2 regions of the Dietzia sp. Cai40 genome follow, and region 2 is predicted to be linked to the other one. Evidence: riboswitches for the same ligand, from Rfam matches in the RefSeq annotation. Region 2 holds a riboswitch; the other holds the start of a gene.
The links. Region 2 has a riboswitch for cobalamin ahead of G6022_RS03500 (ABC transporter substrate-binding protein). Riboswitches for the same ligand answer to the same signal wherever they lie in the genome.

Region 1: it holds a riboswitch for cobalamin, as region 2 does, so the genes downstream of both, G6022_RS12325 (energy-coupling factor ABC transporter permease) here and G6022_RS03500 (ABC transporter substrate-binding protein) in region 2, are expected to answer to the same signal.

The regions. Positions count from the first base shown of each region.
Region 1 is NZ_JAALEB010000321.1:1,206-11,160, forward strand. Features, by position in the region: gene G6022_RS12285 (DUF5996 family protein) at 1-498, opposite strand, end outside; gene G6022_RS12290 (CGNR zinc finger domain-containing protein) at 577-1,086, opposite strand; gene G6022_RS12295 (hypothetical protein) at 1,133-1,342, shown strand; gene G6022_RS12300 (BLUF domain-containing protein) at 1,356-1,838, opposite strand; gene G6022_RS12305 (hypothetical protein) at 1,822-2,025, opposite strand; gene G6022_RS12310 (ABC transporter ATP-binding protein) at 2,372-3,172, opposite strand; gene cbiQ (cobalt ECF transporter T component CbiQ) at 3,169-3,897, opposite strand; gene G6022_RS12320 (energy-coupling factor ABC transporter substrate-binding protein) at 3,913-4,275, opposite strand; gene G6022_RS12325 (energy-coupling factor ABC transporter permease) at 4,272-5,012, opposite strand; cobalamin riboswitch at 5,048-5,261, opposite strand; gene G6022_RS12330 (transcriptional regulator) at 5,282-5,572, opposite strand; gene G6022_RS12335 (sodium-dependent bicarbonate transport family permease) at 5,587-6,606, opposite strand; gene G6022_RS12340 (winged helix-turn-helix domain-containing protein) at 6,884-7,186, shown strand; gene G6022_RS12345 (SRPBCC family protein) at 7,589-8,050, shown strand; gene G6022_RS12350 (SAM-dependent methyltransferase) at 8,382-9,149, opposite strand; partial or broken gene cbiT (precorrin-6Y C5,15-methyltransferase (decarboxylating) subunit CbiT) at 9,146-9,955, opposite strand, start outside.
Region 2 is NZ_JAALEB010000072.1:1-3,661, forward strand. Features, by position in the region: gene G6022_RS03500 (ABC transporter substrate-binding protein) at 138-1,142, opposite strand; cobalamin riboswitch at 1,258-1,391, opposite strand; gene G6022_RS03505 (Lrp/AsnC ligand binding domain-containing protein) at 1,453-1,734, opposite strand; gene G6022_RS03510 (SgcJ/EcaC family oxidoreductase) at 1,769-2,143, opposite strand; gene G6022_RS03515 (sugar porter family MFS transporter) at 2,321-3,661, shown strand, end outside.

The sequences.
Region 1 (9,955 bases), on a different contig from region 2:
GAACCCACTGCGGAACGTCGACAGGACGCCGTGCGCGCTGACCAGCGACCTCCGGAAACGGGCCACGGCGTCAGCGTCGTACGACGCGTGCGTGGTGTCCTCGGCGAACGGGATCACCTCCGGCAGCTCGACCGGGGTCCCGACGATCGGCACGTCGAACCCGAGATCACCCAGGTGGCCGGTGTACTCGGCGTAGAAGTCGGCGACGGTCCGCGGCTCGAGCGCCATCCGGCGGGTGCTGCCGTCAGTGACGAGGAACAGCAGGTCGTGGCTGACGAAGTCGAAGCGGATCTCCAGACCGCGGTGTCCGGCGACCATCAGGGACGTGGTGAGCCCCCGCGCGTCCACGTACAGCGGGACGCCCCACCAGTGGTTGATCTCCGGCCCGAGGGCCATCCGCGTCTTGCCGACGATCTGGGTCCACAGGTGAAGTGTGTCCCTGGTGTCGATCCACGACTCCAGGGGCAGGGCCGGCCAGGGCTCGTCTCGCGTCTCCATCGACACATGATCCCCGATCTCGCGGCCGTCCGACACCCCCATCGTCAGCCGGGACCCGGCGCCAACCGCGCCCCTGCGTCACCCGGGTCGACGGCCGGGGGCCCGGTGCCGTTGGACGGCGTCGTGGTTGCCGCACCGGGCACTGCAGTAGCGCCGCTTACCGTTCCGGCTGGTGTCGACGAACACCTCGGGACACCCCGATCGGAGACAGGCCCCCAGACGGCCGCCCTCCGACTCGACCGCGAAGATCGCCAGACCGCCTGCGGTGATGGCCCGGACGCGCTCCACCACGTCGTCACCGTCGGCCGCGAAGTGCAGGTGGGGCTTGTGCCCGTCGTGCGTGCTCAGGGACGGCCTCGACGCGGCCGAGTCCAGCAGCTCGTTGATCGCGTCGCACGTGGAGTCCACGTCCGGCGCCGAGAAGGGTGCCCTCAACCACAATGCCCACTCCTGTAGGCGGGTCGACCTCGCGTCGTCGAGATCGGGCCTGCGGACGCCGTGGGCGCGAAGCACGCCGACGGCCATATCGGTGTCCCACTCCCGGGCGCCGAGTGAGGCAAGTTCCGCCGCGAGAGTCGGGCCGACCATATTGCCATGGTTGAACTGCACTGACCCATTGCACCACAGTCAGCGCATGACCACAGCAGCCTGTTCGCCCACCGACGTCGATCACGACCGCGACCACGACGCCCCCGTTCCGCAGCCTGCGGATCCGGACGCGCACCAGCACGAATGGCTGACCCGCTCCTCCCACCGCACCAGCGAGGGCACTGTGACCTACGAGTCCTGCCACTGCGGCGCGCATCGCGTCCTGCGCGCCGGCGTGCCCGTCGCCCGGGTGTAGGGAGAGGCGACGCTCAGGGCGAGGTCGAGATCGAGCGCTCCTTGACCTTGAACCAGATCGAGAAGTCCTCGGCGGCCCGACGTACGACGTCGTAGTTCGAGCCGCCGGTGAGATCGTTGAAACTGTCCCGCACGCCGTCGACTCCGGTCGACCGGGTCTCCTTGGGGATGCCGAAGCCCATCTTCCAGTCGGCGAAGCTGCGCTCGGCTGCAGGTTCCGTCAACAGGACCCGGACACGACTGTGCCTGTCATCGGCAGCGATGCGCGTCATCAACTCGTCGATCGCGGCCGGAGGGCCTTCGAGGAACTGAATGAAGCAGTTGTTCCTGAAGAGGAGGACACCGGTGATCCCGGCGGCACGATTGCGCTCCCGGGAGGTGAACAGAATGGACTCCAGATCACCCGGCAGCATCTTCCGCACCGGCACGCTCGTGTACACCAAATACTTCAGTTGTCCGCTCCCGGGCGACGTGGGGAACTCAGCGTCCAGCGACATTCAACTCTCCCTCGCTCGCATCGGAAAAGTACAGATCATTCAGGCTGGAGATCGCCTCGTCCAGGGATCCGGACTCGCCCTGCGGTCTCGACATCCTGTCGTAGCAGGTGAAACTGCCGTCAGAATTCTGATCGATGTACCCCACGAAGTTCCCGCGGAAACTACCGACGAAGAAGCTGTCTTCCACCTGGGACCATCGTATTTCTTCGTATCCTTCGATTGCCGAAGTCACTCCCACCCCTTTTCTTCCTTGACAAGGTGTTTCACCCACTGCCGTACACGTCGAGAAGAACGTGGCCCGAGCCACGTCACCGGGAGACGCTGCCGCCGCGCGCGGCCGAAACAGGGATGGGCACGCATCGACGTGTCACCCGATCCCACAGTGCTCTTCTTGCCTAAGAACTCACATCCTGCCGAAGCTATCCGTCATAGCGGCACACCGGGCCATCATGATGCGCGTCGGAAGACTGCGCCACCGATGGCATCGGTCGCGTCCGGAACACGGGCGAGTGCGATCCCGATGACGAGCGTGGTCAGACCTCTCCCGGCCGCGATACCGTCCGGCCCAGTCGGCGTGACACCGCGGCGCCCCACGGGGTGGTGAGCCGGGCCGCGGTGAGGAGGCCCTCGTCCTGCAGCACTCGGTGGACCGGGCCGCGGGTGAGCGCTCCGCCGGAGAGCACCACCGCGTCGTCCGCCCAGGCCCAGGCGAGGTCGACATCGTGCGTGGCCATGAGGATCGCGGCCCCCGCGGCGCGAAGCGACTCCAGCGCCGCGAGCAGGTCCTCACAGGAGAGCGGGTCGAGCCCGGCCGTCGGTTCGTCGAGAAGCAGGACGCGAGGCCGCATCGCCAGCGCACCCGCCAGGGCCACCCTCTTGCGCTGCCCGAAGGACAAGTGGTGGGGGACGCGGTCGGCGAGGTCGGTGATCGCCAGCGCCGCCAGGGCCTCGTCGACCCGGTGGGCCACCTCGGCGCGATCCAATCCGAGGTTCACGGGGCCGAAGGAGACGTCGGCCCGCACGGTCGTGGCGAAGATCTGGTCGTCGGGTTCCTGGAGCACCATCTGCACCGACTGCCGCAGGCGGGTGCGGTCGGCGCGGCGGTCCCGGACCCGCTCCCCGTCCAGCTCCAACTCCCCGGCCTCGAGGCGGTTCAGGCCCACGAGCAGCCGCATCAGGGTGGTCTTGCCGCTGCCGTTTCCACCGAGAAGCGCCATCTTCGCCCCGGCGGGGATCGTCAGGTCGGCGCCGTCGAGCACGGTGTGGGTGTGACCGCCGAGGGCATCGAGACGCCGGTAGGAGAACCGGGCACCGCGCAGCGCGAGGACGGTCACGTCATGACCCCCAGTATCGAGACGGACACGAGAACCAGACAGATGACGAGCACGCGGGTGGCCGAGACCGGGTCCGCCTCGGCGAGCACTGCGGTCTGGCCGCGCTCGGCGCGCATGGACATGGCGTCGTCGATCGCCCGTGCCCGCCTGACGGACAGGACGAATACCGAGGCGAACTGCGTCCCGACCGAGCTGATCGCGGCCCGGGCGGTGCGGTGTCCGAGCCTGAGGTCGTGGGAATGCCGCAGCGTGCGCGCGGAGTCGATGAGCAGGCCGATGAGCCGGTAGGTGGTGTCCACGACGTGAGCCAGCGGGGCGGGCAGTCCGGCCCGCCGGCCGGCGGCCAGGAGGTCGGCGACGGGCGTGGTGCACGCCAAGGTGATGGTGGCGGCCGTCGCGGCGATCGCCCTGCTCACCGTCCGCCAGGCGGTGTCGACCCCGGCCGGATCCACCACGAGGCGCCAGTCCACCAGGTCCAGCACGAGGGGACCGATTCCCAGGGCCAGGAACGCGACGGGGGCGAGCAACGCCGCGAGGTAGATCCTGGCGGGGACGCGGGCCAGCGCCAGGGCGCACACACAACAGACAGTCAGGATCGCCACGTGGCCCACCGGTGGCGGCACGAGCAGTGCCGCCACCAGCAGACCGCCGAAGAGCAGCAGCTTCTCGACTACCGGGAGGTCCGACCAACGGTTGTGGGACGCCGCGAGTTCGAGTGGGTTCACCTAGGGCTCGGCCGGTCAGTGCCCGGCCGGACCCGTGGCCGCCGCCGACGGGGTCGCCGCACCCGTCACGCTCTCCCGACGCTGCCTACTACGTGTCCGCAGGACGCCGAGTCCGTAACCCACGATCCCGCCGCCGATCCCGGCCTGGAGGGCGAACACCCCCGATTCGACCTCCCCCGGCAACTCGGGCAGAAGCGGCTCGAACCATGGCTCGTAGTCGGGAGAGACCTGGCTGATCGTCCCCTCCGCCTGCCCGTCCGCACCCTCGAACTCGCCGCCCGCACCAGCGCCATAGACCAGGGAGAACACCGCGATCGCGAACGCCACGGCGACCAGCCCCACGAGCACCCACACGCTGACGTGCTTCTTCCCGCTCATCGCACCGACTCCGTGGCCTCGACCTGATCGGTACGGTCCTCGAGATGCGCGAAGGTGCCCGCGCCGGCGAGTCGCGCCCTCCGGAAGAAGCCCACCAGGTCGAGCTCACGGGAGGCGATTCGCAGGAGCACGCTGACGATCACCACGACGATCAGAGCCTCGACGACCGCCAGCGGGATCTGGGTGATAGCGAACACGGCGAGGAACTCGGCCATCGAGAACCACAGGCCGTGCTCGGCGCTCGGGAACGCCAGCGCGAGCTGGGCGCTGGTGACGAGATACGTCACCAGGTCGGCGAGGAACGCGGCGACGAAGACCGCGCCGAGCAGCGGCACCGCGACCCGTCGACACAGGACGAACGCCCCGTAGGCGACCCACGGCCCGGCGACCCCCATGGAGAACACGTTCGCGCCGAGCGTGGTGATGCCCCCGTGCGCGAGCAGCAACGCCTGGAAGATCAGCACCACGGTGGCGACGAAGGCCATGACGGGTGGCCGGAAGATGATCGTCCCCAGCCCGGTCCCGGTGGGGTGCGAGCTGGAGCCCGTCACCGACGGGAGCTTGACGGCCGACATGACGAACGTGAACGCCCCGGCCACGCCGAGCAACACGCCCGCCTCCGGTGTCCGACGGACCGTCCTGATCACCTCGCGCGCGCCGTGGATGACGAACGGTGCCGCGACGGCCGTCCATGCCACGGCGTGCACCGAGGGGAGGAAACCCTCTGCGATATGCATATGCCTGAGACCTTTCTGCCCGTCACCTCGCGGGCACTCGTGGTGGCAGCCACGGCCGGTCTCCTGGCTCACGGGTTCCCCCGGCCCACCCCCGGAAGGGATGGACCGGATCGCCGCCGGTCCGCCTTCCCACCCACACAACGCGTGCGAGCAGTGGCACAGAGGACTGGCGACATCATCCGTTCACAGTGGCGAGGGCCGCCCCGGTCTCACACCGGGTTCCCGAGCACCGCAGCTGAGCAGATCCTAGCCCCCTCCCGGGGGCCGACTCAGTACCGCACCGATTGGGCGTCCGAGACCAGGCACATGCCCCCGACGGACTGCAGGAGGGGCCGCAGCGACCGGAGGACCTCGTCGATCCGGTCGGGGTCGACCGCCACGAGCACGAAGGTGTTGTCGAAGGTGGAGAAAGGGTCCCCACCGCGCTCACCGTGCTGTCCCCGCCCGTAGATTCCCGGGATCACGGTGCGATGGGTCAGGCCCAGCGAATCCAACGCGCCGAGGAACCTCCCGGCGACCCCGGACTCCACTACCAGTTCGATCCTTTTGACGTCTTTCATGGGATCTCCTCGCCTCAGGCGCCCAGGTACTGGGCGACGGTGTAGTAGAGCGGAATGCCGAGGACGATGTTGAACGGGAATGTCACGGCAAGGGCCATTGTGAAGTACCGGGACGGCCGCGCTTCGGGGATCGCGTAGCGCACGACGGCCGGCACCACGATGTAGGACCCGCTCGCCGCGAGCACGGCGAGCATGGTCAGGTCGCTGACCGGCAACCCGGCCAGACTGCCCAGGGCCAGCGCCATCGATGCTCCGACCAGGGGCATCACGATGCCGAACCCGATCAGGAACGGGCCCACGTCCCGGACCTCGCGGAGCTGACGGGCGACGAGCAAGCCCATCTCGAGCAGGAAGAAGGCCAGCAGCCCCTTGAACATGTCGTCGACGAACGGGGACATGGCCTCGCCGGCGTCGGCCCCCACCACGGTGCCGATCACGAGCGACCCGATCAGCAGCAAGTGCGCACCGTCGGTGAACGCCTCGTGCAGGATCGCCCGCAACGACAGGGGTGCGCCCGACACGGGAGAGGAAGCGCCGGCCCCCGCGTCACCCGCCATCTGGGCGGAACGCTGACGGGACCGTGCCCAGGTGGCCAGAAGCACCGCCATGATGATCGCGGGCGATTCCATCAGAACCAGGGCGACCGTCATGTACCCGCCGGGTTCCTCCCCACGGGCGGTCACGAACTGCGTCGCGGCGATGAAGGTCACCGCGCTGACCGACCCGTAGGTCGCGGCGATGGCGGCCGCATCGAACTCGTTCACCCTGCGCCGCAGGACCAGGAAGCCCAGCGCAGGGATCACCAGGGCCAGGAGGAGGGCGATGCCGATCACCGCCGCGGCGCGGCCGGTCAGACCGGTCTCTCGCAGAGCCTGGCCACCCTTGAACCCGATCGCCATGAGCAGGTAGAGCGACAGGAACTTGGTGACGGGGGCCGGGATCTCCAGGTTGGAGCGCACAGCGGCGACGAACAGCCCCAGGAAGAAGAACAGGATCGGCGGGTCCGTGAGGCTGCCGAGAATGCTGAGGTCCATCGAGTCTCCCCTGATCTGTCCGGAGTCCGTGCGCCGCCGAGCGGGACGAGCTGATCTCCGTCGTGGCGCGCTAGCCGCCTGTTCCGAGCGAGTAACGGGAACGACAATACATGACTTTCAAGACATGTTTTGCAACAGCCTAAATCGGTGTCGCGTGTTGTGGCGCGGCGCGCGGACCGGGCCCGCGGTGGGACGGGCTCCGTGCACGCCCACATGCGTACCGTGATTCACGTAAGGCAAAATGGCACTCGGAAGTCGTCGGTGATGGGGTGGCGTAGTGGCAGAGTGGACGTTTCTCACCAATCACGCGCACGTCCTGTTGTGCATCGCGCAGGACTCCGAGACGCGACTGCGCGACATCGCCGATGCGGTCGGGATCACCGAGCGCGCCACCCAGCGGATCGTGGCCGAACTGGAAGAGGCCGGGTACCTGCAGCGCATCCGCGACGGGCGCCGTAACCGCTACAGCCTGAACCGAGACCTGCCGCTGCGCCATCCACTCGAACGGGACCACATGGTCGGGGAGATACTCAGCGTGCTGGGGGCCCCGCGAAAGGGTGCTGGCGACGGCAACGAGTGACCCGTCGGCACTGATCGTGGCGCCCCGACAGCGTGGTCGACCACTACTAGAGGCCCCCAGGGGACGATCTGGTCGGCTTCTCTCTGCAGTTGATCGAGTTCGGAGATGTCATAGGGGCTGAGCACATCCACCGTCACCACGTCCGGACGAACGGTCGCTTTCTGCACCACCGCGGATTCGGTGTTGCTCAGCCAGCGTCCCGGACCTGCGCGGCCCACACCCTCGTAAGCGAGCTCGTCGACATGGGGACCAACACCACGACGAAGAGCAACGTCACTACGGGGTACGCCCTACGCGACGTACTGTGTTGCGAAGCGGTCCGACCTTGCACTGGTCGCAATTCCGGTCACGCCAGAGTGTTCACCACACCCAGCGCGGCTCAACCCGCCAAGGAGGCATGGCATGAGCACTACCCGCGAGCTTCGCGCCGAGGTCGAGGTCGACGCCCCCGTCGAGCGCGTGTGGGAGGTCGTCACGGATACCTCCGTGCTCGTTCGGTCGTCGCCCGAACTCGTCGCGGTGACACCGCTGCTGCCGGGAGGCTTCCGGAAGGGCCAGCAGTACATCGGCTGGAACCGCCGCAAACTGGTCGTCTGGCCAACCCGAAACGTTGTGATCGAGTTCGAGCCACACAAGCGTGTCGCCTGGGACACGAAGACCAGCGGCGCCCGCTGGGCCTTCGAGCTCCAGCCGACGCAGACCGGTACCAAGCTGGCCCAGCGTCGGTCCGTGCCGGGCAAGCTCAATCCGATCGGCCGGATCTTCGCCGCGACGCTCCTCGGCGGGGGTCCGAACCACGCTGACGAGCTCGATACTGCACTTGGCACCACGCTGGAGAGCATCAAAGCTATCGCCGAGGCCTGACCAACCGACTCGTCCCCACGGGTGGACTTCGCCAGGGATAACTCTCTTGCGACTGGGCAGTAGCAAGAGGAGCAATGCGCGGGAACGGCCACTTAGACGACAGCCCGCCGGCAGAGTTCGGAGAGACGTCTTCCGCTACCTCACGGACCGACCACACCCTGATCTGAAGTGGACAGCCGGTATGGTGAGTCCGGGTCTACCCGCCCAGTAATCGACCGGATGAGCGTCCCGCAGGGAGACTCGAGTGTAGATGCCGCCCTCGGAAACCACGAGCACAGCCTGGCACCTCGGCCTCCGTGACTGTGGTCGAACTTTCAACTCTGAGTTCGACCTACCCCGCCCCGCCCCGCCGCTTCGCCGCCCTCTCCGGATCCGAGGCGTACAACCACGATTCGGCCTCCCCCGGCCGGACCAGCGCCCGGCCCACCAGGATCACCGCCGCCTGCCGCAGACCGGCGGACTCGACCGCGTCCGCGATGTCGGCAAGTGTGCCCCGCAGCTCGACGCGGTGCGGGCGGCTCGCATTGGCCACCACCGCCACCGGGCAGTCCGCGCCGTGCGTGGGAACCAGCCGTTCGGCGAGCTCGCGGATCCGGGTGATCGCCAGGTGCAGCACCAGCGTCGCGCCGGTGGCGGCGAAGTTCTCCAGCGATTCGGAGGACGGCATCACCGTCGATCGGGCCTGGACGCGGGTCAACACGACGGACTGCACCACCTCGGGCACGGTCAGCTCCACCCCCAGCTCGGCGGCGGCGGCAGCGTAGGCCGGGACGCCGGGCACCACGTCCCAGGGCACGCCCGCTGCATCGAGGCGGCGGGTCTGCTCGGCGAGCGCGGAGTACAGCGACGGGTCACCCGAGCACAGTCGCACCACCTCGAGCCCCTCGGCGTGGGCGGCGACGATCTCCGCGATGATCCCGTCCAGGTCCAGGTGCTGGGTGTCCACCAGCCGCGCGCCTGATCGGCAGTGGTCGAGCACGCCGTCGTCCAGATAGGTGCCCGCGTACAGGCAGACGTCCGCCGCGGCCAGGGCCGCAGCCGCGCGCAGCGTGAGCAGGTCGGCGGCGCCGGGGCCGGCCCCGACGAAGTGAACTGTCACGAGGTCTCCCCTGTCTCCCCGGAGTCCGCCGCAGCGGCGGAATCTGCCATAACAGCGAAGGGCTTAATCGCGCACCACTGCACCACGGCCCGCGCCGGGGCCCAGCCGGTGAACGAGCCGATCGAGTCGGCGTGTTCCACGTGGAACCGTACGAGCTCGCCGCCGAACTCCGCGCGGGCATCGATCAGCACCCGCTCCGTCTCGATCGTCACCGCGTGAGCGACCAGCCTGCCGCCGGGACGCAGCGCCTCCCAACACTGCCGCAGCAGGCCGGGCGCGGTGCCTCCGCCGCCCACGAACACCGCATCGGGGCGAGGGAGCCCCTCGAGCGCCTGCGGCGCGCGCCCGTGGACGACCTCCAGCGACGGCACACCCAGCCGCGCGGCGTTCCGCTCCACGCGCGCGGCCCGCTCGGGATCGGCCTCTACAGACACAGTGCGGCAGGACGGGTGTGCCCGCATCCACTCGATGCCCACCGATCCGGCGCCGGCGCCTACGTCCCACAACAGTTCGCCGGCCGACGGAGCAAGCCGCGAGAGAGCCGAGGCGCGTAGGTCGCGGCGGGTGAGCTGGCCGTCGTTCTCGAAGGCGTCGTCGGGCAGTCCTGGGGCCACACCGAGCGGGCGCGAGGTGGGCCCGGCCAGGCACTCCACGGCAAGGACGTTCAGCTGGGGCACCGCGCGGCCCGGATCCCAGTCGCGCGCCACACAACTCTGACGTGCCTCGGCCGGGCTCCCCAGATCGGAGAGGACGGTCAGCACGCTGTCCCCGAAACCAGCGACGGCGAGCGCCCTGGCAACGTCCCC
Region 2 (3,661 bases):
GGCCCGGGCTGGTCTCGCGGCCCGGGCTGGTGGCGCGGAACGGTGACGGGAGGCGGGACGACGCCGAGGGGCGGCTCGGAGCCGGTGTCGCCGCATCGCCCGCGCCACCGCCACGGTCGTGGACGACCGTCGCCATATCAGCCACCGAAGGCGTCGGGGTGGAGCTCGCGGGCGATCGTCTCCACCGAGGTCGCCATCCGCGAACTCTCGAAGAAGTCGGCCAGGGGGACCACCACGATGCGGTCGTCGCGGATCGCCGGCGTGGTGGCCATGATGGGCTGGTTACGCAGGTACTCGATCTTGTCCTCGGCGCTGGTGGCCCCGTAGTCGAGCACGACGATCGCCTCCGGTCGGCGTTCGCCGAGGATCTCCCACGTGGTCTTGAGGTAGGGCCGGTCGCCCTCGATGAAGATGTTGTCGGCTCCCGCGTACTCGCCGATCAGCTGGCCGATGCCGACGCCGCCGATCGTCATGGGCTCCGCCTCACCGCTGTCGTAGAAGAACGTCGGGGTCCCCGTCACGCCGGCCTCGTCCAGGGTGGCGCGGACCGACTCGATCCGGTCGACGATGCGGTCGGTGAGCTGCTGCGCACCCTCCTCGACGCCGAGGACCCGGCCCAGCTGGGAGAAGTCGGTCTCGAGCATGGAGACGTCCGGGAACCCGTCGCCGCAGTACTCGGAGAACAGGAAGGTGTCGATGCCCGCCGCGTCGAGCGCGTCCCGGCTCCGGCCCTCCTTCTCGTCGAACGCGCTGCGCATGCCGGCCACCACGAGGTCGGGTTCCAGATCGACGATCTGCTCCCAGCTGGGATACTCCTCGGCCAACCCGGGAATCGCCTCGAGTTCCTCGGCGACCTCCGGCAGGACGTCCTCGCGATCGGCATAGCCCCGGCCGACGATCCGATCCCCCGCACCCATCTGGATGAGGGTCTCCGTGACGTGGGCGTTCATCGTGATGATGCGCTCGGGCGGGGCGTCGAACGTGGACTCACGCTCGCAGTTGGTGATGGTCACCGGCTCGGCGAACGCCTCATTCGAGGTGGCGTTCTCCTGAGCCTCGCCGCGGGAGCAGCCCGCGACGACGACGCCCGTGACGAGCAGCGCGGCGAGCGCCGTGGTGGACCTGGACTGGCGACGGAACATGATCAGACCTCGGATCGTGTCGTGTGCCCACGAACACACGAGACCCGCAGGTGGGCGACCGTCGACACCGGCCACCGACCGTGCAGGACTCCGGATCGCAGACCGCGGCGATGGACAGAGTCGCGTACCTCCGGGCAGGTAATCGGGCTCGTCGTCACCGAGGTGACGGCACACCGTTGCGGGTCAGCGCCGGATTCTCACCGGTCTTCCCCTGCGTATCCGGAGATCAGCAAGTCGTGATGACAGTATGCACATCCGCCGCGACCGACGTGGCAGCACCTCCCCGGAACTGTGCGCACCGGGGAGGGGCCTACTCGTCGTACCCCAGGGAGAACGCCGCCTCGAGGTCGTGCTTGGACAGCGCGCGGAACGCGATGTGCGTCTCGGTGTCGACCACACCCGGGACCTTGTTCAGGCGGTCGGAGACGATGTCGGCCACCTCCTCGTTGCGGCGGGCCCGCACGAGCACGATGAGGTCGATGGTGCCCGTCACCGAGTACACCTCGGAGACCCCGTCGATCTCGGCGATCGCCTCGGCGACCTCGGGGATGCGCGCCGTCTCGGCGTGGACGAAGACGATGGCGGTGATCATGGCCTGAAGGGTAGTCCAGTCGCGCGGCCCCGGTTCAGCGCATGTTCTCCGGCGTCCAGTACGCGCGCATCGAACGGATCTTGCCCTGCTCGTCGTGGGTCATGAGGTCCCACACGTTGATGGTGGCCTTGGAGTCGGCGTCGAAGTGGGTGGTGATCTCGAAGTTGAACAGCAGGTCGTCACCGCAGACCCGTGCCTCGATCACCTCGCCCTCGATCTTCAGCGCCACCACGGACGAGTAGAACTCGCGGATGGCCGCCTTGCCCTCGTGGACGGTGCCGTTGCCGACCGGGTCCTCGACCGTGGCGTTCTCGGCGTAGAGGTCCAGAACCGCCTCGAGGTCGCCGGCGACCAGCGCGGCGATGTAGGAGTCGGCGGTGGCACGGATCTGCTCGGGGGAGGCACTCACGGCGGTGGCCCTTTCGGTATGACGACGAGACACCTCGAGCCTAGAACGTGTTCTCGATCAGAGCGTTCGTACGCCGCAATCGATAAAGAATACGTGACTTGCGCCACATTGGTAGCGGGCCTACGCTCCGTTCACCAGACATCAGGACGTCCATCCGGCCCGGGAACGGGGTACGCCATGTCCACACGGAACGTCTCGGCCAGGAGCTCGGACGAGGAGTCCTTCCACACCGGCAGGGTGGTGATCATCTCCCTGGTCGCCGCGCTCGGCGGGTTCCTCTTCGGCTTCGACACCGCCGTCATCAACGGCGCGGTGGACGCCGTCCAGGAGACCTTCGGCATGAACGCCGGTCTCACCGGGTTCGTCGTCTCCTCGGCCCTGCTCGGCTGTATCGCCGGCGCGTATCTCGCGGGCCGCCTCGCCGACCGCTGGGGGCGCACCCGCGTCATGGTCCTGGCCTCGGCGCTGTTCACCGTCAGTGCGATCGGCTCCGGGCTCGCGTTCGGCCCGTGGGACCTCATCCTGTGGCGGGTGGTCGGTGGCCTGGGCGTCGGCGCGGCCTCGGTCATCGCGCCGGCGTACATCGCCGAGGTGGCCCCGCCCTCGATACGCGGCCGCCTCGGGTCACTCCAGCAGCTCGCGATCGTCTCCGGCATCTTCGTGGCCCTGCTCTCCGACGCCTGGCTGGCAGCCGTGGCCGGTGGCGCGATCGAGGAGCTGTGGCTGGGGATCCAGGCCTGGCGCTGGATGTTCCTCACCGAGCTGGTCCCCGCGATCACCTACGGCGTACTGGCGCTCATGATCCCGGAATCCCCCCGCTACCTGCTGGCCAAGGGGCTGGTCGGCGAGGCGAGGGACGTCCTGCGCACCATCCAGTCCAGCGGCGTCGACAACCGGATCAAGGAGATCCGTGCGACGGTCCGCGAGGACAGGAAGCGGTCGTGGCAGGACATGCTCAACCCGAGCGGCAGGAACCTCCTGCCGATCGTGTGGATCGGCATCGTGCTGTCCGTCTTCCAGCAGGCCGTGGGCATCAACGTGATCTTCTACTACTCCACGTCCCTCTGGCAGTCGGTCGGCTTCACCGAGGCGGACGCGCTCACCCAGACCGTCATCACCTCGGTCACGAACATCGTCGTGACGATCGTGGCCATCGCGCTGATCGACAAGATCGGGCGTCGCAGGCTGCTCATGACCGGTTCGGTCGGCATGACCGTCTCGCTCGCGGTGATGGCCCTGATGTTCAGCACCGCCACGATGGGTCCGGGGCCCGACGGCGAACTCGCTCCCCAACTCGGCGACACCCAGGGGCTCGTCGCGCTGATCGCCGCCAACGGTTTCGTCGTGTTCTTCGGGATGTCCTGGGGCCCGGCGGTGTGGGTGCTGCTCGGCGAGATGTTCAACAACCGCATCCGCACGGCGGCTCTCGGCCTGGCCGCGGCCGCCCAGTGGTTGGCAAACTTCGCGGTCTCCACCGCGTTCCCGCCGATGGCCGAGTTCAGCCTGACGTTCACCTAC